DNA from 2 places in the Mesorhizobium sp. NPDC059025 genome. Region 1 is predicted to be linked to the other one. Evidence: predicted binding sites of a transcription regulator. Region 1 holds the regulator's gene; the other holds the start of a gene.
The links. The regulator LexA, encoded in region 1, represses DNA repair genes until DNA is damaged. The targets are predictions, from matches to a motif close to TGTTCNNNNTGTGTTCNG.

Region 1 (11,384 bases):
CGGGTTGAAACGCCATACCAAACAGGACCTGCGCGGCGGTGATGCCAACTACAATGCAGAGGCCCTGCGCAAGCTGCTTTCCGGCGCGCCGGGGGCATATCGTGATACTGTGCTGATGAACGCCGGTGCGGGCCTGGTGGTGGCTGGCAGGGCGGCAACCCTGGAAGACGGAGTGAAACAGGCCGCGACAGCCATCGACTCCGGCAAGGCCAGGGCAGTGCTGGAAACGCTGGTCAAGGTTTCCAACGAATAGGTCAGGACCGACGACAATGGCCGATATCCTGCGCAAGATCGAAGCTTACAAGCGCGAAGAGATTGCCGCTGCCAAGGCGCTCCTGCCGCTCGCCGAGATCAAGGCACGTGCCGCCGATGCCGACCGTCCGCGCGGTTTCCTGGCCGCACTCGAAGCCAAGCGCGCTGCCGGCGCCTTTGCGCTGATCGCGGAGATCAAGAAGGCAAGCCCGTCCAAGGGATTGATCCGCGCCGACTTCGACCCACCGGTCCTCGCGAAGGCATACCAGGCCGGCGGTGCTGCCTGCCTGTCGGTGCTGACCGATTCACCATCTTTCCAGGGCGCGCCGGAGTTCCTGACCTCGGCCCGCGAGGCTGTTGCTCTCCCGGCATTGCGGAAGGACTTCCTGTTCGATCCCTACCAGGTTTACGAAGCGCGCGCCTGGGGCGCCGACGCGATCCTCATCATCATGGCAAGTGTCGATGATCGCCTGGCCGCGGAGCTCGAGGATACCGCTTTTTCGCTCGGCATGGACGCGCTGGTCGAGGTGCATGACGAGAAAGAGACCGAGCGCGCGCTGAAACTCAGGTCGCGCCTCCTCGGCATCAACAATCGCAACCTGCGCACGTTCGAGACCAGTCTCGAAACCTCAGAACGGCTGGCGGCGATGGTGCCGGCCGATCGCTTGCTGGTCAGCGAAAGCGGCATCTTCACCCATGACGACTGCCGCCGCATGGAAAAAAGCGGCATCGGCACCTTCCTCGTCGGCGAGAGCCTGATGCGGCAGGCCGACGTGACAGCGGCAACGCGCGAATTGCTCGGCCTCGATGCCAGAGCCGAGGCCGTCTGAAGATGTCCAGGAACGCCCTCACCCATCTTGGTGCGCAGGGCGAGGCGCACATGGTCGATGTCGGCGACAAGGCCGAGACGGTGCGCACAGCGGTGGCCGAAGGTTGTGTTTCGATGCAGGCTGCGACACTGGCCATGATCCTCGACGGAAATGCCAAGAAGGGCGATGTGCTGGGGACTGCCCGCATCGCTGGGATTATGGCCGCAAAGAAGGCGCATGAGCTGATCCCGCTCTGTCATCCCCTGCTGTTGACCAAGGTTTCACTCGATATCGAACCGGACCACGCCTTGCCTGGCCTGAAGGTCACGGCACTTGCCCGCGTCACCGGAAAGACCGGCGTCGAGATGGAGGCGCTCACAGCCGCTTCGGTCGCCTGTCTCACCATCTACGACATGGCCAAGGCAGTGGATCGCGCAATGACCATCTCCGGCATAAGGCTGGTGGAAAAAACCGGCGGGAAGTCCGGAGACTACAAGGCGGGCGCCTGATGTCGCTGGTTCCGGTCGAAGAAGCGTTACAGCGGCTGCTGAGCGATGCCGAACCGCTTGGCGCCGAGACCGTAGCGTTGGCGGACGCCTTTGACCGGGTGCTGGCGGCCCCGCTGGCGGCGCTGCGCACCCAGCCGCCTTTCGATGCTTCCGCCATGGATGGCTATGCAGCGAAAGCTGCCGACGTCGCAGCAACGCCGGCCAGGTTGAAGGTGATCGGCAGCGCACCAGCCGGCCGTGCGTTCCGGGGCACAGTCGGCAGCGGCGAGACGGTGCGTGTCTTTACAGGTGCACCTCTGCCCACCGGCGCCGATACCATCGTGATCCAGGAAAACGTAAGCGACCTCGGCGACGACACGATCGAGGTTCACGAGCCCTCTTCCGAGGGGCGTAATGTCCGTCGCAAAGGCCTGGACTTCAATGCCGGTGACGTATTGCTCAAGAAGGGCCGGGTTCTCGACGCCGCCGCGCTCTCGCTTGCCGCTTCCGCCAACCATCCGGCCGTTGCCGTGGTGCGCCGCCCTCTGGTGGCCATCATCGCCACCGGCGACGAGCTGCTTCCACCTGGTAGCACGCCGGGGCCGGATCAGATCATCTCGTCCAATGCCTATGGAGTGGCAGCGGCAGCTCAGTCCGTCGGTGCGCGTGCACTGGACCTTGGCATCGCCCCCGACAACAGGGGAGCAATAGCCGCCGCAATACGGCAGGCGGTCGAGGCTGGCGCCAACGTGATCGTCACGCTGGGTGGTGCTTCTGTCGGAGACCATGATCTCGTCCATGAGGTCCTGACCGGTGAAGGCATGACACTGGATTTCTGGAAGCTCGCCATGCGCCCCGGAAAACCACTGATGTTCGGCCGCATGGGTGCAATCCGCTGCATCGGGCTGCCCGGCAACCCCGTCGCTAGTCTGGTCTGCTCGCAACTCTTCCTGAACCCCCTGCTGGCGCAACTCGGTGGACGGCCTTTCAGCCAGAACATCCGCGAAGCGCGGCTCGCCACCAACATGGGAGCCAATGACCGCCGTCAGGATTACATCCGTGCCCGGGTCGAACTCGACGGCGACACATTGAGGGCTACCCCGTTTGGCGTGCAGGATTCCTCGATGCTCCGGACTCTCTCGGAGGCCAACGGCTTGATCATTCGAGCGCCGCACGCTGCGGCAGCAGAAGCCGGCTCCATCTGCAACGTATTGATGCTGCGCTGACCGTCGCTGGCAGATACACGTTCCGAAATAAATTAAGGTCTTCTTGCGGCGACTTTGTGCGAACGAGACCCGAGGATGCGGTCTCTGAGACAATACCGGGAGCCGACAACGTCACTTTGTTCGGGCTGTTCAGACTCCTGTCCGCCGCTGGCTCCCGGATATTTTCGGCTCACCTGAAGCGATGGGTGCGCCTGTTTTCGATGCTGTCAGCGGCAGTGGTACAACTGGATATCCAGTGCTGCCCCGGGCAGTTCATCTGACGATCACTTCACTGCGCGCTTCGGCAAGACAAGGTCATCGACCGTGTAGGTGTGGAATTCGCTTCTCGATACGGTGTCGAGCTTCCGGAATTTCTCCAGGAATACAGGATCGGAGAAAAACTCGCTGACATTGCCGGCACCGTGGATTGCTTCGACATTGACGACGGTTTCGCCGTCGGTGCTCTTGGCGAGCGTACTCCAGAGAAAACCTTCCTTGCGCTCTGCCACGTAGTGCACGACATCCTGGATGACAGCAAACGCCTCCTCCTGCTTTCCTGGATGGGCGTGAATGACGTTCACGACAAAAGTCGTTGACTGAGGAGATGCAGAAAAGGCTGCGGTAGGCTTGTCCATGAGTGTCTCCATCTGACGATTGCGGCGATCTTGCCGCGGCAACCTCTGGATATTCAGGACAGATGAGCAGATAAATGCCCATTCTCTCCCATCAATAACGAAGAAAATTCCGCAATTGGACAAGCTTGGACCACTCGGTATCTTCGTACAGGTTGCGGAAGCCGGTAGCTTTATCGGTGCCGCGCGCCGGCTCAGCCTTACGGCCTCGGCCGTCGGCAAGGCGATTGCGCGGCTCGAAAACGAAATGGGCGCCCGCCTCTTTCACCGCTCGACGCGGAGTATGGCTCTGACAGAGGAAGGCAGTTTCTTTCTCGAAACCTGCCGGCGCATTCAATCGGAATACGAGCAAGCGCAGATCCAGCTTGCGAGATCGCAGGCGAGCCCCCGAGGACAGCTTCGCGTCTCTCTCCCGCTCGCGGGCATGCTGTTGATGCCGACCATATCGGCCTTCATGGAACAATATCCGGATATCAATCTCGACCTTGATTTTACAGACCAGCTGGTCGACGTCATCGAAGAGGGCTTTGACGCGGTGATCCGCACCGGAGACATCCGGGACACGCGCCTGATAAGCCGCAAACTCGGTACTTTTCGGCACAAACTCGTCGCGGCACCGAAATATCTCGCCGAACATGGTACGCCCAGAGTGCCGGAGGACCTGCTCAAGCACCGCTGTCTCCACCATCGTTACGCGAATTCGGGGCGGCTCGAGCCCTGGCCCCTCGTGCGCAGCGGTTGTGACCTGAAACTCGATCTTCCCGTGACCACCGTTGCCAGCACGCTGGAGCCGCTGATCTACCTCGCCGAACGGTCCTTCGGTATCACCTGTCTGCCGCCGTTCGCCGTGTCTGCAGAACTGGCCGAAGGCAAGTTGGTATCGCTGCTGACGGATTATCTCGGCGAAACGGGTACGTTCCGAATATTGTGGCCGACAAATCGCCATCTCTCGCCCAAAGTACGGGTTTTCGTGGACTACATGGCTGAGAATCTATTTGCCGAGTAAGGGTAGGGCAGCATCCTTCGGCCTGCTCTGCGACGGGAGATATGGCAACAGGGAACAGCCTGGCTTCTTGCTAGGCTGAACAAAGCGTCAACAAATTCATTAAACTTTAAATGGTTGCGGAACACAAATGGAACAGATAGTGTTTGTTCCGGGTTTGTTTTTCTGATTCCGGTTCCGTTCCACGGAGGGTGGCGATGCTGACACGCAAGCAACATGAGCTTTTGCTCTTCATCCATGAACGGCTGAAGGAAAGCGGAATCCCCCCTTCTTTCGACGAAATGAAAGAGGCGCTGGACCTGGCCTCCAAGTCAGGAATCCACAGGCTAATAACTGCTCTGGAGGAACGTGGCTTCATCCGCCGATTGCCGAACCGGGCTCGCGCGCTGGAAGTGCTGCGGTTGCCGGATTCGATTGCTCCCGGCCTTAACGCAGCCAGGAAGTTTTCTCCGGCGGTCATCCAGGGCAGCCTGGGGCGTTCTGTACCCAAGGAGCCGCAACGCCTGCAGGCGCCTAGCAATGACGACGACGTCGCAGCTTCCGTTTCCATCCCCGTGATGGGACGCATCGCTGCCGGTGTACCGATCGACGCGATCCAGCACCGCACCCATTCGATTTCCGTACCGCCGGACATGATTTCGGGAGGCGAGCACTACGCCCTGGAAGTCAAAGGCGACTCCATGATCGAAGCCGGCATTTTCGATGGCGATACGGTCATCATCCGCAATGCCAATTCGGCCAATCCCGGCGAGATCGTCGTGGCATTGGTCGATGAGGAAGAGGCGACGCTCAAGCGTTTCCGTCGCAAGGGCGCCTCGATTGCGTTGGAAGCAGCCAATCCTGCCTATGAAACACGAATCTTTGGACCGGATCGGGTCAAGGTACAAGGTAAACTGGTCGGATTGATCCGTCGCTATTAGACCGGACACCCTACAAATTTAGCCGACTACAGATTGCCGGAAACAGACTTTCCGGGAAATTGTGTGTCTGAATGGGCGGGGTGGTTTGAGTTCAACGGTTTGGGCTTGGATTTAGGCGTGTTTTCAAGGCGAGGCGGCAATCCCCTCGCCTCGCGCGTAAATTCACGCTGGACATGCCAGGGTCGATCTTTGGCATCGATCGCGAACAAGATATTAGCCGGCTTATCTGGCAAGGAATCGAAGCGCACCGCAGCACTGCCGACGCGGGCCAGATCCTGCTTGGTGACCACCACCACAGTCGGATCGTTGCAGGGATCTGGTGCGGTCGCATCGTCGATCACAATGAGTGCCGCGACTCCGCAAGCCGATCTGGCTGCATCGATGCGAGCGGTCGTCACCACGACAGCCCCAGATGGATGGCGAGCGAAGCACAGCTGGCGAGTGCACAGGAATGGCGTGCCAAGCGGCATGTCGAGTGCATTTTCGACAGTCAGTTCGACGTCACTCGAAACATCTTCTGGCAAGACCGTCGTCTCTACGTTGAGCGCCCGGCGCCAGTTGTCGAGCGTGAAGGGATTGGGTCGTGCCCGGCTGACAGCGAGTTTGTCATCGCCGACTGGCAGGGCAACGAGCCGTGCGTCCTCCGAGATCAACACATCGGGCGTTTCTACATTGCCCATCGCTATCAGACCGGCCAGCACAAAGGGCAATGCCAGCAAACGTAGCCATGTCGTCGCCATCGCACCGATGGCAAGCGCCACGGCAATGAAGAGCACCGATTGCGTCGAGACAAGGCCAACCCCGTCGACCGGGGAGCGCTGCGAAATCCAGTCCGCGATCACCATCATCACCGTCAGTCCCTTGCCCATCGCATAGAGAAACGGTTCATCGGCGCCAAACGGCATGGCAATCGCGCTGAGAACGGCAGCCAGCATGACAAACGAAACCACTGGCATCACCGCCAGGTTGGCGAACAAACTCAGGGGTGAGACCCGCTGGAAATGCCAGACCGCGAACAGCGCCGTGGCAAGGCCGGCGATGATCGAGGTTGCAGCCATGCCAGCAACCGCAATCAGCGACTTGTGCGCGAGAAAGCCGGTGAACGAGCGTGCCAGCGGTGCCGGGGTAGGCATGACTTCGCGCCGTTGCGCCCAAGCCGCATACGCGCCGATCAAGGCGGCAGTCGCGGCGAACGACATTTGGAAAGACGGACCGACCACTTCATGCGGCGCGGTCAGGATCACGATCATCGCCGAGATGGCCAGGTTGCGCATCGACAGCGCCGCTCGGTCGAACAGCACCGCAATCAGCATCACCGACAGCATGATGAAACTACGCTCCGCCGCGACCACCACCCCGGAGATCGCGAGATATGCGGAAATCGAACAAATGGCTGCGAACGCAGCATATTTCTTGACCGGCCGGCGCGCTGAGAAATCCGGAAACAACGCGAAAGCGCCGCGCAGCAGTAACATCACGGTTCCTGCGACGAGTGCCATGTGCAGGCCGGATATCGAGATGATGTGATAGATACCCGTCCTTCGCATGGCTTCGTTGACGGAGTTCGGAATGCCGGCGCGCACGCCGACAATCAGTGCCGCGGCGATCTCGCCCTCAGGCCCACCAATCGAAGCGCGAATGCGATCCGCGATCGTTTCGCGTGCGGTCTCGACGGCCACCGACAGCCGAGTGGGCAGCGATGCAGGTACCTTCTCCAGGGGTTCAAGCTTCGGCTTGCCCATGAAGAACCCAGTCGCGCCGATCCCGTCGAAATAGCTTTCGAAAGAAAAATCATAGCCGCCGGGCCGCACCGGACCGGCTGGCGGCATCAGCCGGGCATAGCCGGAAACGATCGACCCGGCGCGGATTTCGGCCGGCATTGCCAAAGCCGAAAGCCGCACCCGCTCCGGCTGATAGCGTAGCTTGGGCTTTTCAGTACCGATGACGTCGAGCGTCAGCCGCGTGCGTCCACTGGCCATCGGCTCGACTGAAATGACGCGGCCTGTCACCCTGGTCGACACCTGTGCTCCCAGTACGTTGCTCGGCATGCGCCACGTCTCGACCTTGCCGGCAAGGATACCGAGCACGAGGAAGAGGACGGCCATCGCGGCGAGATGCAAGCCAAGGCGGGAGCGTGAAAGCAGCGCAATGACAGCAAGGACAGCACTGCCGGCAATCAACTGCGCGAAGGCAGGCTCGCGATCGAGTGAGAAATAGACCGTCGCTCCAGCCCCGAGAAAGACCGGCGCGAACAGGAACGCGACGCCGCGATCCAGCTCCAACGCGATCGCCCCGGCGAACGGGCCGCGCAGGTCCCCGCCAATCAGCTTTCGCAAGTTCTGCCAGCGGGTTTCCAGCCACGGCTTGTCGCCGGAAGGCATATCCAGGGCATCGGAACGAGGATGCTGGCGCGCTGCCAGCAGATCATCGAGCGATGATGGCATTCCGATCGGCTGAATGTCAGGCGATGCCGCCGCGGCATTGCTGTCATCGACGGCCGGAGACACGAATAGAAGACGCTCGTTGATGCCCTGTTCGGCATCAGCGCCCCCTCGCCCAACCCTCCCCGGTCCAGCCATCGGGCCTGCCCCTTGCGCCCCTGACCTCCTATGCTACATGAACGCCCAAACAACGAAAGTCCGCGCTCCTGCGCTTCTTCCCGAGAGTTCCATGTCCGATCAGGTCGTAACCCGTTTCGCTCCCTCCCCCACCGGTTATCTGCACATTGGCGGCGCACGCACGGCGTTGTTCAATTGGCTCTATGCCAGGCACACCAATGGCAAGATGCTGCTGCGCATCGAGGATACCGACCGCGAGCGCTCGACTGACGCCGCCACCGCCGCCATCCTCGAAGGACTGAGCTGGCTGGGCATGACCTGGGACGGCGAGGCCGTTTCGCAATTCCAGCGCGCCGCGCGCCACCGCGAGGTCGCCGAGGAACTGGTGCGGCTGGGCAAGGCCTATTATGCCTACGAGACGCCAGCCGAGTTGGACGTCATGCGTGAATCCGCCCGCGCGCAAGGGCTGCCGCCGCGCTATAACGGCCACTGGCGCGACCGTGATGCTTCCGAGGCTCCGGAGGGTGTGGCAGGTGCGATCCGCATCAAGGTGCCGCGCGAAGGCGAGACCGTGGTCAACGATCTCGTGCAGGGAGAGGTGCGTTTTCCCAACAAAGATCTCGACGATTTCATCATCCTGCGCTCGGACGGCGTGCCGACCTACATGCATGCTGTCGTGGTCGACGATCACGACATGGGTGTCACTCACATCATCCGGGGCGATGATCACCTGACCAATGCCGCCCGGCAGACCGCGATTTATCGCGCCATGGGCTGGGATGTGCCAAAGATGGCGCATATTCCCCTGATCCATGGTGCCGATGGTGCAAAGCTTTCCAAGCGTCATGGCGCGCTCGGCGTCGAGGCCTATCGCGCCATGGGCTACCTGCCTGAGGCGCTGCTCAACTATCTCGCCCGCCTTGGCTGGAGCCATGGTGATGATGAGGTCATGTCGATCGAGCAGATGGTGTCGTGGTTCGATATCGTCGACGTCAACAAGGGTGCTGCCCGCTTCGACTTCGCCAAGCTTGAGGCGCTGAACGGCGTGCACATGCGGGGTATGGACGATGCGGCGCTGACCCAGGTGTTTTTCGATACGCTGCCCTATCTGCCCAATGGGGAAGCACTGGTCGACCAGCTGGACGACAAGAAGAAAGCCCAGGTGCTGCAGGCGATGCCCGGCCTGAAGGAACGCGCCAAGACGCTGGTGGAACTGGCCGACAGTCTTTATTTCATCGCGGCCCAGCGACCGCTGCAACTGGACGAAAAAGCAGCTTCGCTGCTCGACGTCGACGCAAAGGCCGTTCTCAAAGCCGTGCTTGGCCATTTCCAGGCGCTTGACGAGTGGACCGTCGCCACGACCGAAGCCGCGGTACGCGCCTATGCCGAAACGGCGGGCGTCAAACTCGGCAAGGTGGCGCAGCCTCTGCGTGCGGCACTGACCGGCCGCAGCACCTCACCCGGCGTCTTCGACGTGCTCGCCGTGCTTGGTCGTGACGAAAGTCTTGCTCGCATCGCAGATCAAATCGATTAGGAGTTCTGGTCCAAGAACTTTAGCATTGAAAGGTTTCTTTTGCGGTGCAACATTGCCGCCGGATCAATCAGCCCTAACTATTCCGGCGGCTGTAATCTCGCGCATTTCAAGGGCTTGTGGCGTTCCGCGTAGCGGATCGTCCTGGCCTGCAGACCAGGGAACAAGAAGGAGTTTGCAATGACCGGACAGACGGCGAAACTGGAGCTCGACGGCAAGACCCACGAGTTCAAGGTCCGAAGCGGTTCGGTCGGTCCGGACGTTATCGACATCGGTGCGCTTTATTCGACGACCGGAGCTTTCACCTACGATCCCGGCTTCACGTCAACGGCGAGCTGCGAGTCGGCCATAACCTACATCGACGGCGATGCTGGCGTGCTCTTGCACAGGGGCTATCCGATCGATCAGCTCGCCGAGCACGGCGATTTCCTGGAGGTATGCTACCTGCTGCTCTACGGCGAACTGCCGACCAAGGCGCAGAAGGACGATTTCGACTACCGGGTCACGCGCCATACCATGGTGCATGAGCAGATGACCCGGTTCTTCACCGGTTTCCGCCGCGACGCGCACCCGATGGCGGTCATGTGCGGCGTGGTCGGCGCCCTGTCGGCCTTCTACCACGACTCGACCGACATCTCCGATCCTTACCAGCGCATGGTTGCGTCCGTGCGCCTCATAGCCAAGATGCCGACCATCGCTGCGATGGCCTACAAATACCACATTGGCCAGCCCTTCGTTTATCCGAAGAACGAGCTCAACTTCGCTGCCAACTTCCTGCATATGTGCTTTGCCGTGCCTTGCGAGGAATACAAGGTCAATCCGGTGCTGGCACGCGCCATGGAGCGCATCTTCATCCTTCATGCCGACCATGAGCAGAACGCCTCGACCTCGACGGTGCGGCTGGCTGGTTCTTCGGGCGCCAATCCATTCGCCTGCATCGCAGCCGGCATCGCCTGCCTGTGGGGACCTGCGCATGGCGGTGCCAACGAGGCCGCGCTCAACATGCTGTCCGAGATCGGCAGCGTCGACCGCATCCCGGAGTACATCGCCCGCGCCAAGGACAAGAACGACCCGTTCCGCCTGATGGGCTTCGGTCATCGCGTCTACAAGAACTACGATCCGCGCGCCAAGATCATGCAGAAGACCACGCACGAAGTGCTGGGTGAACTCGGCATCAAGGACGATCCGACACTCGATGTGGCCATCGAGCTCGAAAGGATCGCGCTGACCGATGAATATTTCATCGAGAAGAAGCTCTACCCGAACATCGACTTCTATTCCGGCATCACGCTGAAGGCGCTCGGCTTCCCCACCACCATGTTCACCGTGCTGTTCGCCGTCGCACGCACGGTCGGCTGGATCGCGCAGTGGAAGGAGATGATCGAGGATCCACACCAGAAGATCGGCCGTCCTCGCCAGCTCTATACCGGCGCGCCAGAGCGCGACTATGTGCCCATCGCCAAGCGCTGACCGTTCACGCCTCGGCTGACGTTTCGCCGCCCCTGATGCCGCTGCATCAGGGGCGGTTTTCATATGCGTTGAACCACAGCAAGACTTTGTCTTCGCTGTCCGGCGACGGCCAGGACATCACGCCCCTCTCAACAACTGTTGATTTGCGAGGCTCGTCATTTGACCGCGCACAGATGGCCCCCGCCGCATTTCCCCGCTAGGTGCGGATTGCCAGCACACGCTGCATTTGAGATCACCCGCAACCATTCAAACGAGATATTGAGGGACAATATGAAATTTGGTTTTCTTCAGCCCTGGGCGCCACAGTTGCTCAGCATCCTGCGCATCACGACCGCAGCCACTTTCCTGACGCACGGCACTATGAAGCTGCTTGGCTGGCCAGCCCCGTTCCCCTATCCGCTCAATGGCATGACCACGACAGCCGCGGTCCTGGAAATCGTCGGTGGCCTGTTGCTGATCATTGGCCTGTTCTCGCGCCCGGTGGCTTTCATCCTCTCCGGCCTGATGGCATTCGCC
Region 2 (11,384 bases), 260 kb from region 1:
TGCGCATTGCCATCGGCGTGGCGTTCCTGTTTGGCGGCGTCCTGTGGTTCCTGCCCGTCCTCGGCTTGTGGATGCTGCCTGTCGGCTTCCTTGTCCTGTCCTATGAATTCGCGATGATTCGACGCCACCGCCGCCGTTTTGTGGTGTGGTGGGAGCGCCGCCGCCGCACCTAGGCAGTGCAAGCACGCTCAGGCCTGACCATTTTGCGATGAACGCCCGGTCTCGGGCGCCATTCACAATAGGTTAGGGAATTGTCAGCGGAATAAAGCTTGTGTCCTTGACTGCCCAAACGGCCCAACCTATTGAAGCGCCGTGGAACGCCGGGAGCAATGAGGCCTCGTGGCGGAATGGTTACGCAGAGGACTGCAAATCCTTGCATCCCGGTTCGATTCCGGGCGAGGCCTCCAATCCCGACAACCGGTCCAGTGCCGGAGGGGCGTTCCTGTTGGCCATAGGCGCTTGGTTGCGCCGGAAGCGGGACGGTTGGAACATGAGCGCTGATTTCTCCGCACGCCGCGTGAAGATGGTCGATGGCCAGTTGCGCACCACCGATGTGACGAACGCAGCGGTCCTCGATGCTTTCCTGGCTGTCCCGCGGGAAGCCTTCCTGGCAGCCAGCCAGAGCGACCTCGCCTATATCGATGAGGATATCCGCCTCGCAGGCGTGGCTGGAGAGCCGCGTTACATGATGGAGCCTTCGCCGCTGGCCAAGCTGCTCCAGCTTGCGGGAATCAGCGCCGACGATACCGTTCTCGATGTTGGGGCCGGTACAGGCTATTCGGCGGCGATTCTGTCCCGGATTGCGAAATCCGTTGTTGCGCTGGAAAGCGATTCGACCCTGGCGGAAACCGCACGCGCGACCCTGTCGTCGCTGGGCTGCGACAATGTCGTGGTGGTCGACGGCGCGTTGCGTGACGGTCACGCCGCCAAAGCACCCTACAATGTGATTCTCGTTGGCGGCAGCGTGGAAGAGGTGCCGCAGGCGCTTCTCGACCAGCTCGCCGAAGGCGGCCGCCTCGTTGCCGTGGAAGGCCACGGCAATGCCGGTGTCGCTCGTCTGTTTTTGAAGACTACTGGAATAGCGGCAGGGCGGCGTGCATTTAATGCGGCAATAAAGCCACTACCGGGATTCGAACGTGTGCGTGTTTTCGAATTCTGAGAGATTCGCTCTTGCGGCTCACGTCGCGGCATGATGGCTTGTGTTAACAGATCGTTGCCGACGGTTCGGACTTTGGGGAGACGGGCTAGCGGCAGGGAACACAAACACGCAATGACGGTTGCCTGAAGACGGCGGCCGTTCTTGCGTGGTTTCCAATGAAGAATGAGGATTTGCCGTGCATCCTGTAAAGAAGAGTCTCCTCGCCATTCTGCTTGCTTCGGTGACCGCGCTTGCTCCCGGCGCGGCATCTGCTGAAACCATACTCGGCGCACTGTCCAAGGCCTATCAGAACAACTCGACGCTGAATTCGTCGCGCGCTGGCGTGCGGGTGACCGATGAAGGCGTGGCGATCGCCAAATCCGGCTGGCGGCCGACCATCACCGGTTCGGCATCCATCGACTATTCGAGCACGCGCGGAAACAATGCCGGTCGTCTGACCACGGGCAATTTCGGTGTGCAGATCAACCAGAGCCTGTTCGACGGCTTCCAGACCAAGAACAATGTGGCCTCGGCGGAAGCGCAGGTGCGCGCTTCGGTGGAAGGGCTGAACAACCAGCAGAATGCGACGCTCTTCGCTGCAGCCCAGGCCTATATGAATGTCATCCACGATCGCCAGGTCGCGAAGCTCACGGAACAGAATCTGAAATTCTTGACCGAGCAGGTGCGTGCCGCCCGCTCGCGCTTCGAAGTGGGCGAGGGTACCCGCACCGACGTCGCACAGGCCGAAGCGCAACGCTCTACCGCGCAGGCGCAGGTCAGCGCCGCGCAGGCGCAGGCGTTGGCCAGTGCCGGCGTCTACCGTCAGATCATCGGTGACCAGCCGGGCAAACTGAAGGCGCCGTCGCCGCTCGGCAAACTGCTGCCGTCCAACATCGAAAACGCCATCGCCGCGGCGAACAATGAAAACCCGGCCATCCTGGCCAACCAGCATCTGGTCGATGCCTCGGGGTTCGGGGTGAAAGCCGCTGAAGGTGCGCTGTTGCCGCAATTGAGCGCTTCGGCAGGTATTTCCCGCAACTATCGGGATGCTTCGCCCGGAAGCATCCTGAGCCCGGACGGTTCGTCGACTTCGGCCAACGTCGGCGCAACGCTGACGGTGCCGATCTACTCTGGTGGACGTACCGCGGCGACGGTTCGCCAGCAGAAGGAAAGGCTCGGCCAGGCTCGCATCGAGGTCGATGTGGCACGCGATCAGGTCCGCAATGCCGTTGTGGCGGCATGGACCGCCTATCAGGCCGCCAAGGAGAATGTCGACGCCAATCGTGCCTCCATCGCCGCCGCGCAACTGGCGCTGAATGGCGTGATCGAGGAGCGCAATGTCGGCCAGCAGACCACGCTGGACGTGTTGAACGCGCAGAACGTCGTCATCAGCGCACAGATCAATCTGGCCGCTTCCGAACGCGACGTCGTGATTGCCAGCTACGGCATTCTCCAGGCGATGGGGCGGCTCACCGTCGAGCGCCTCGGACTTCAGGTGGCGAAGTACAATCCGGACGAACACTACAAGGCCGTCAAGGACAAGTGGTACGGTCTGCGTACGCCGGACGGCCGCTAGTTCTTCCAGGCCTGATGAATTCGACAGCCCCGCTTTGCGGGGCTGTTTTGTTTCAAGCGCGTTTCGGTTTTGACGAAACCGCGGAAGCGCCGGAACTCTTTGGTTTCAAGCAGTTTCGGACGCAAGACCGCTGCCTGCGTTTGCGGGGATTGCTCTAATCTGTTGAAACAGCACGAGTCCCCGGTTTGGGGATTCTCTGATTGCAATCGGTCGGTTACGCTTGAGCGGTGATTCGAGCCGGCCTTGGTGCCGGCCGAAAATGCAACAGGTTTCCAGGGCGGCGAATGTGACAATGGCCACGGCAGCAAGCAGCGCGCAACGCGAACCTTCGATGGAAGAGATCCTGGCTTCCATCCGCAGGATCATCGAAGACAGCGACACCGGCCGCAAGACTGCGATGGAGGCGATCGATACGCGCCCGGACATCGAACCGATCACCACGCGATCCGAACCGGTCGGCAACATCGTTCCCGAGGTTGATGCTTTCCGCAGCGAATTGCATCACGAACTGCCGGGCAAGCCCATCAGCCTGGCTGACGTCCAGGCGCAACTCGCCACCGCCTCGCCAGAGCAGCGCCCGGCTGCTCCTGTGATCACGCTGGCCGAAATCGGCGCGCTGACAGCGTCCGAACAGCCTGCTGCCGCAGCACCGCAACCGGTTGTCGAAAGGGATGAGGCTGTCAGTCAGCTTCGTACCGGTTGGCCTCGCGAGGTGGAGCTTGGTTCCGACACCCGCGCCGACGAAATTCCTGGCCAGGAACATAGCGTTCTCACGACGCAGCCCGGCAACGATGTGACAGATGAGCCGGCTGAGTTCACGATCCGGCATGAACCCGCAATTGAAAGCGCTGCGCTGCGGCCTGCGCTGATCTCCGAACATACGAGCCGTCAGGTCGCGGCTTCCTTCGAGGAATTGTCCGAAGCTTTCGCTGGTCGGGCCAAGAAGACCTTCGATGACATGGCCGCCGAGATGCTGCGCCCGATGCTGCAGGACTGGCTGGACAACAACCTGCCGACGCTGGTCGAGCGCCTCGTGCGTGAGGAAATCGAGCGCGTTGCGCGAGGTTCCTGACGCCGGCGCCGAAACTCACCGGTTTTTTCTGATAAGCGAAATCCGCCTCCATCGAGGCGGGTTTCGCTTCTTTGGTTTCAAGCCCCGACGCGTTTCATCAACGCCATGGCGCCGAACGGGGCGCGGACCTTGCCTTCGGTGATGAAGTAGACAAACACATCGCGCGGCTTCACCTCTGCCTGGGTGTCGGGATCAGCGCGCTTCAGGTCGCCGGGTTCCTTGCCCGCAGCCCAGGTCCTTGCACGTTCCGCCCATTGGTCGAGGGCCTTGGGCGTGTAGCAATCGGGATTGTCGTCGCTGCCGGTCTGGAGCCGCGCATAGACGAAGCCGCCAGTTGCGTCGGCGATTGCCGGATATTTGGCGTGGTCGGCATATACGATCGCCACAGCGTGCTTGCGCGCCAGTGCTGCGAATTCGGGCACGATGAAAGAATCGTGGCGAACCTCCACGGCATGGCGCAACGTCACGCCGTCCTGCTTTTCGGGCAAAAGTGCCAGGAACGCGCCGAAGTCGTCGGCGTCGAAGCGCTTGGTCGGCGCGAATTGCCAGAGAATAGGCCCGAGCTTGGCGCCGAGTTCCGAAACGCCTGAATCGAGGAAGCGCTGCACCGATTCGCCTGCCTCAGCCAGCACCCGGCGGTTGGTCGCAAAACGGATCGCCTTCAACGAAAACACAAAATCGTCTGGAGCATCCTTCGCCCATTTGGCGAATGTTGGCGGCTTGAAGGTCGAATAGTAGGTGCCGTTGACCTCGATGGTCGGAACCTGCCGTGAGGCATAGTTGAGCTGTTTGGCCTTCGACAGTGTCCCTGGGTAGAATGATGTGTCCCAGGGCTCGAACGTCCAGCCGCCCATGCCCGACCGGATTTTTCCAGCTGTACTCATTCCATCCCTCCAATATCTGCTTCAGTCTCGAATGGGCATAGGCAACCACGGTAAGGCGTCACAAGCCATCCGAAATCAACGACCGTGACGATCATCCTGCCAATTCCGTTCAGCATTTCACGACGTTCAGATGGTGTGGAGAAATCGGCTGGCGCGTCGTGAACATGCCGCTTTCCCGGTCTCTGAGATCCGGCCCGAAGCCTTGGGCCTCCCCCATTTGAGGTATGTACCTTGGATTAAGATGCGCTAAAATGAGATAGACCGTTAATACCGTTCTCCCGGTTCTTTGGCTCGGGGGCGGTGCGCGGTGCCAACGGCCGCGTTACTGCCAAATGCTAGGGGAGAGCAGGCGAAAGTCTGCTCTTTTTTTGTCTCGAGTCCTTGCTTGCCAATCCCGGGCCTTGCCAATCACGGGTGTCATGCCGGCCAGCAGTGGGTCGCCAACAAGCGGCCGCGGCGTTATTCCCGGCCGGCCGCCAGTCCGATGACCTTGTCCATACCGCCGGCAATCGCCTGGACCGCGGCGACGCTGGCGTCACCCAGCCCGTGTCGGACCGCGATCCATTCAGCGGCGTTGTATGAAAGCCAGATCTTGCCGTGTTCATCTTCCCAGGCAAGCGCCTTCACCGGCAGGTCGATGCCGGCAATCTGCCTGTCCTGCATCAGCGGTGTGCCGCCCTTCGGGTTGCCGAAGATCAAAAGCTGCGTCGGGCGAAGCAGCAGACCCACATCCTGCGCCCCGGCCATGTGGTCGATACGCGCGAAGACATGGAGACCCAGCCTGGTCACGGTTTCCGCCAGCCGATCGAGCGTTTCGGTTACCCCGAACCGGCTCTCGACGGAGACGATGCCCTGGCTGCCGCTCACTCGGCGGCCTCTCGTTTGCCTTTCGGCCGACGTTCCAGCAGTTCCTTCAGGAACTGGCCGGTGTAGCTGCGTGGTTCCGCGACGATATCCTCCGGCGTGCCGGAGGCAACGAGCTCACCGCCGCCGTCACCGCCCTCAGGGCCGAGGTCGAGCACCCAGTCGGCAGTCTTGATGACCTCGAGATTGTGTTCGATGACGATCACCGTGTTGCCCTGGTCGACCAGCTCATGAAGCACTTCCAGGAGTTTCTTCACATCGTGGAAATGCAAGCCTGTGGTCGGCTCATCGAGGATGTAGAGCGTCTTGCCGGTCGCCTTGCGGGACAGTTCCTTGGCGAGCTTGATGCGCTGCGCCTCGCCACCCGAAAGCGTGGTGGCCTGCTGGCCGATGTGGATATAGCCGAGGCCAACCTGATTGAGCGTTATCAGCTTGTCGCGCACAGCAGGCACCGCCGCAAAGAACTCGACGCCTTCCTCAACGGTCATGTCGAGCACATCGGCGATCGACTTGCCCTTGAAAGTGACGTCCAGCGTTTCGCGGTTGTAGCGCTTGCCATGGCAGACGTCGCAGGTGACATAAACGTCCGGCAGGAAGTGCATCTCGATCTTGATGACGCCATCACCCTGGCATGCCTCACAGCGGCCACCCTTGACGTTGAAGGAGAAGCGGCCGGGCTGATAGCCGCGCGCCTTGGCTTCCGGAAGGCCGGCGAACCAGTCGCGGATCGGCGTGAAGGCGCCGGTATAGGTCGCCGGATTGGAGCGCGGCGTGCGGCCGATCGGGCTCTGGTCGATATCGATGACCTTGTCGAGGAACTCCAGGCCCTCGATGCGGTCATGCTCGGCAGGATGTTCACGCGAACCCATGATGCGGCGCGAGGCGGCCTTGAACAATGTCTCGATCAGGAAGGTGGACTTGCCGCCACCAGAGACACCGGTTACCGCCGTGAAGGTGCCGAGCGGGAACTCGGCGGTCACATTCTTCAGATTGTTGCCGCGGGCACCGACAACCTTGACGCGCTTGCCCTTCTTGCCGGGGCGTCGTTCGGCGGGCGTCGCAACCTCGAGCTCTCCGGAAAGATATTTGCCGGTGATGGAGGCCGGGTTGGCCATGACTTCGCGCGGCGTGCCCTGGGCGATGATGCGGCCGCCATGGATGCCTGCTGCCGGTCCTATGTCGACAACATAGTCGGCAGTCAGGATCGCATCCTCGTCATGTTCGACGACGATCACCGTATTGCCGATGTCGCGCAGGTGTTTCAGCGTTTCCAGCAGACGTGCATTGTCGCGCTGATGCAGGCCGATCGAAGGCTCGTCCAGCACATAAAGCACGCCGGTAAGACCCGAGCCGATCTGCGAGGCGAGGCGGATACGCTGGCTTTCACCGCCGGAGAGCGTACCGGAATTGCGCGACAGCGTCAGGTAGTCGAGGCCGACATCGTTGAGGAAACGCAGCCGCTCGCGGATTTCCTTCAGGATACGGATGGCGATTTCATTCTGTTTTTCGTTGAGCTGCGTCGGCAGTTCATTGAACCACAGGTCGGCCTTGCGGATCGACAGCTCCGTCACTTCACCAATATGTCTGCCGGCGATTTTCACGGCCAGCGCTTCGGGCTTCAATCGATAGCCGCCGCAGGCAGGGCACGGCGTGGCAGCCATGAAGCGCTCGATTTCTTCGCGCATCCATGCCGATTCCGTCTCCTTCCAGCGCCGCTCGAGGTTGGGTATCACACCCTCGAAGGTCTTGGTGGTCTTGTAGGAGCGCAGGCCGTCGTCATAGTTGAAAGTGACTTCGCGCTCGCCGGTGCCGCGCAGGATGGCCTGCCTGGCGTCTTCCCTCAGATCCTTGAACTTGTCGCCAAGCTTGAAGTCATAGACCTTGCCCAGCGCTTCCAGCGTCTGAGAATAGTAGGGCGAGGTCGATTTCGCCCACGGTGCCACCGCGCCGTCGCGCAAGGTCACATTGTCGTCCGGCACAACCAGGTTTTCGTCGATGGCGCGCTGGCTGCCAAGGCCATCGCAGGTCGGACAGGCGCCGAACGGGTTATTGAAGGAGAACAGCCGCGGCTCGATTTCCGGGATGGTGAATCCGGAAACCGGGCAGGCGAACTTTTCCGAAAACAGGATACGTTCGTGCGTCTCGTTCTTGGATTTGTAAGCGGATTCTTCTGCCGTGGCCTCCGCGGGCAGCGGCCGATCGGCGAATTCCGCAACGGCGAGTCCTTCGGCCAGCTTCAGTGCCGTTTCCATGGAGTCGGCCAGGCGCGTGGCGAGATCGGCACGCACGACGATGCGGTCGACGACGACGTCGATGTCGTGCTTGTACTTCTTGTCGAGCGCCGGGACATCGGCGATCTCATAGAAAGTGCCGTCGACCTTGACGCGCTGGAAGCCCTTCTTCTGGAGCTCCAGCAACTCCTTCTTGTATTCGCCCTTGCGTCCACGCACCATTGGCGCCGTGATGTAGAGGCGGGTGCCTTCCTCCAGGGTCAGCACGCGATCGACCATCTGCGAAACGGTCTGGCTCTCGATCGGCAGGCCGGTGGCCGGCGAGTAGGGCACGCCCACGCGCGCGAAAAGCAGGCGCATGTAGTCGTAGATTTCGGTAACGGTGCCGACGGTCGAACGCGGGTTGCGCGACGTCGTCTTCTGCTCGATCGAGATGGCGGGCGACAGACCATCGATCTGGTCGACGTCCGGCTTCTGCATCATCTCCAGGAACTGGCGGGCATAGGCCGAAAGGCTTTCGACGTAGCGGCGCTGCCCTTCGGCATAAATGGTGTCGAAGGCGAGAGACGATTTGCCTGAACCGGACAAGCCGGTCATCACCACGAGACTGTCACGCGGCAGATCCAGGTCGACGTTCTTCAGATTGTGTTCGCGCGCGCCGCGAATGGAAATGTACTTATGGTCGGCCATGCCGCTCCGCCGCCTCAGCTTGCAATGTTTCGGATTGGCGAACCCAGCCGCCGCCCGCTCATATGGGTATTTTCACCGCGAGATCGAGACTCTCCGGCTACTTTGAGCGTTTAACCGCCTTTCGCGCGAGCGGGCAAGCAAAAAAGAACAAAGGCTGAACGCGCTCCTGACAATGCGATGTCAGCAGAACGTGACGTTCCGGACCGTTCCGATCACAATTTCCGTAATCGCCCGGCCGCCGGTTGACGCTGCGGAAGTGAAGGCGCAAGGTTAGCCGTCGCCTGAACCGATCGCCCCGTGGCGATCCTCGAGCCGGAAGGCGGTCTGCGAGGCGCCGCAGACCAAAACGAGTGAGAGTTCGGGCAGACGGCAAGAGCAACCAGCAACAGGAGCGAGGCATGACCCCACCGGACAGTCCCTTCAGGCTCCATCTGTCGTTGGAGCCACGGCGGGCATAGGTGTCAGGAAAGGCGGAGCCTTTCCCGCGCAAACCGTGACCTGCCGATCCCCTTACAATCAGAGACCATTAGTCGGGTCGTCGGCCGCGAGCCGCGAAGCACCCGAAACCCAAAGCCGGTAAAACGCTCCCGGAAAAACTGGGTAAAGCCCTAAAAAGCCCCGTCCGCATGCCAAGGCGCAGCGGCGGGGCTGTTCTTTTGAGGTGATACGCGCTCGGCGATATCTGCGATTTGCGGCAGGTCGCGCCGACAACACGGCTGTCGGAGGTACGGATCGCCGGATTTTGCTTGGACTACCGGCGTGGGGCAGGAAGGTTGCCTGCACCGACATCCACGATCACCGAGCCGGAAATGCGGACGTCCGTGTTGCCAACCTTGAACTGGCGGCCGGAGGCTGGATCATAATCGTCCGGCTCCGGTTGCGGTGTGGCTGGTTTGACGATGCTGTAGCCGCCATTGACGCCGGGCAGGGGCTTTGCAGCCTGCTTGCCGGCTTCCCCGGCAAATCCTGTCGCTGTCGAAAAAAGGGCAACTGCAAGTGCAGTCAGACACGATGATGGCGAGAGGCGGGCGATGGTCATAGTGCTAACATAGGCGTCTTGACCCGTGACGACCAGTGCCCATCGATCCATCGGATTGGATGGACGACGATCTGGCTGTCCTAGGCCGCCCGTTTGCGCGTGTCGTAGACATGGTCGACCAGGCCCCATGCCCTGGCTTCCTCCGCGTTCATGAAGTGGTCTCGGTCGAGCGTGTTCTCGACGTCCTCGACCGTGCGCCCGCAGTGCTGGGCATAGAGATCAATCATCTGCCGCTTGGTTTTCAGGATGTCCTCGGCGTGCCGCTGGATGTCCGAGGCCTGGCCCTGGAAGCCGCCCAGCGGTTGATGCAGCACGATCTTGCTGTTGGGGAGCGCGATGCGCCTGCCCGGGTCTCCAGCCATCAGCAGGAACGAACCCATCGAAGCCGCAAAGCCCATGCAGACTGTCGACACCGGGCAGGAGATGTAACGCATCGTGTCGTAGATGGCGAAGCCGGAACTGACCACGCCGCCGGGTGAGTTGATGTAGAGCGACACCTCCTTGTCCGGATTGTCCGCCTCCAGCGACAGCAATTGCGCGCAGATGATGGCGGCCATGTTGTCCTCTATCTGGCCGTTGACGAAGATGATGCGTTCACGCAGCAGCCGGGAGAAGATGTCGAAAGCACGCTCGCCGCGGCTCGACTGCTCGATCACCATCGGCACAAGATTGGCGACACCGGACATATGTTGATTCCTCCCGTTCAGGCGGCCATGCGCCATTGCGGCGTGTTGGCCGCAGTGAAAATTCTGGTGGGCTTGGGCGCATCGACGGCGACGCTGCAGCCCGCTTCGGACATGTTGCAGGCGGCCGTTGAGACAAAGCCGTCATGCACGACACGCAAATGCGTGCCGCCGTCGGCGGCATGTGTCAGTTCGAAGGTGACGACACTGTCGAACCCCTCTCCCGCACCGGATCCGCCTGTTTCGCGCCAGGAATAGCGCAGCAGGCGGCCAGGTTCCGCCTCAAGCACCGTGCAGGCGATGCGGCCCTCGGCGCCGAGCGAAAATCGCTGCCCGGTTTCGCTCCTGATGTCGTTCGGCAGCAACCAGGCCGCGACGATGTCCGGCTCGGTGAGTGCGCGCCAAACTTTTTCTGGCGCTTCCGGCAGATCGCATTCAACAACGATGTCATCGCGGCTGGGCGAGGTCATTGATCCATCTCCTTCAACACGGTCTTCAGCCTTTCGATGCGATCAGGCCAGAAGGTGCGGTAGCGTTCGATCCAGGTGAGCAGCGGCGATAATCCTTCCGGGGCGGCTCGGTAAAAGGCATTGCGGCCGACACGGCGTTCTCTCACCAGCCCGGCGCCGCGCAGCACGGCAAGATGCTGGGAGACCGCCGGTTGGGACACCGGCGTGCCGGCGCGCAGTTCAGAGACGGTCATCTCGTCGTCGACCAGCCGTTCAAACAGCGCGCGCCGTGTCGGGTCGGCCAGGGCCTTGAAGATTTCGGATTCGATCATACCAAAACATAAGTGGATACTTATTGGTTTGGCAAGAGCCTTCTCGGGGCGAGGACCTGAAATGAAGCCAGGCCGGCACTTTTGCTGACATTCCTTGACAAATAGCCAGTGCGGGAACTAGAACAGAAATAGAACAAAAAACGTTGTGGGAAAGGCATGTCCGTGGAGGCGGGCAGGTTCCTCAGCCTATATGGTGCGGCGAGAATTCTGGTTTCGGACGAGCGCGGAGAAGTGTGATGGCTGGCAGCGTCAACAAGGTCATTCTGGTGGGGAATCTGGGTGCGGATCCCGAAATCCGCCGGCTGAACTCGGGTGAGCCGGTCGTCAACATCCGTATCGCCACCTCGGAAAGCTGGCGCGACAAGAACTCGGGCGAACGCAAGGAAAAGACCGAGTGGCACAACGTCGTCATCTTCAATGACCAGC

Region 2: uvrA (excinuclease ABC subunit UvrA) is a predicted target of LexA. The motif match lies at 8,599-8,616, and genes of this name have one in related genera.

What each region holds. Positions count from the first base shown of each region.
Region 1 is NZ_JBHYIM010000001.1:701,846-713,229, reverse strand. It holds gene trpD (anthranilate phosphoribosyltransferase) at 1-253, shown strand, start outside; gene trpC (indole-3-glycerol phosphate synthase TrpC) at 270-1,082, shown strand; gene moaC (cyclic pyranopterin monophosphate synthase MoaC) at 1,085-1,570, shown strand; gene glp (gephyrin-like molybdotransferase Glp) at 1,570-2,775, shown strand; gene ACFWYE_RS03440 (antibiotic biosynthesis monooxygenase) at 3,039-3,389, opposite strand; gene ACFWYE_RS03435 (LysR family transcriptional regulator) at 3,505-4,392, shown strand; gene lexA (transcriptional repressor LexA) at 4,587-5,309, shown strand; gene ACFWYE_RS03425 (ComEC/Rec2 family competence protein) at 5,336-7,888, opposite strand; gene gltX (glutamate--tRNA ligase) at 7,980-9,401, shown strand; gene gltA (citrate synthase) at 9,579-10,868, shown strand; gene ACFWYE_RS03410 (DoxX family protein) at 11,139-11,384, shown strand, end outside.
Region 2 is NZ_JBHYIM010000001.1:442,982-454,365, forward strand. It holds gene ACFWYE_RS02045 (hypothetical protein) at 1-173, shown strand, start outside; tRNA gene ACFWYE_RS02050 (tRNA-Cys) at 334-407, shown strand; gene ACFWYE_RS02055 (protein-L-isoaspartate O-methyltransferase) at 491-1,159, shown strand; gene ACFWYE_RS02060 (TolC family outer membrane protein) at 1,335-2,714, shown strand; gene ACFWYE_RS02065 (PopZ family protein) at 3,007-3,786, shown strand; gene ACFWYE_RS02070 (DUF72 domain-containing protein) at 3,864-4,670, opposite strand; gene ACFWYE_RS02075 (DUF302 domain-containing protein) at 5,130-5,537, opposite strand; gene uvrA (excinuclease ABC subunit UvrA) at 5,534-8,455, opposite strand; gene ACFWYE_RS02085 (hypothetical protein) at 9,207-9,494, opposite strand; gene ACFWYE_RS02090 (ATP-dependent Clp protease proteolytic subunit) at 9,575-10,180, opposite strand; gene ACFWYE_RS02095 (SRPBCC domain-containing protein) at 10,198-10,647, opposite strand; gene ACFWYE_RS02100 (ArsR/SmtB family transcription factor) at 10,644-10,958, opposite strand; gene ssb (single-stranded DNA-binding protein) at 11,195-11,384, shown strand, end outside.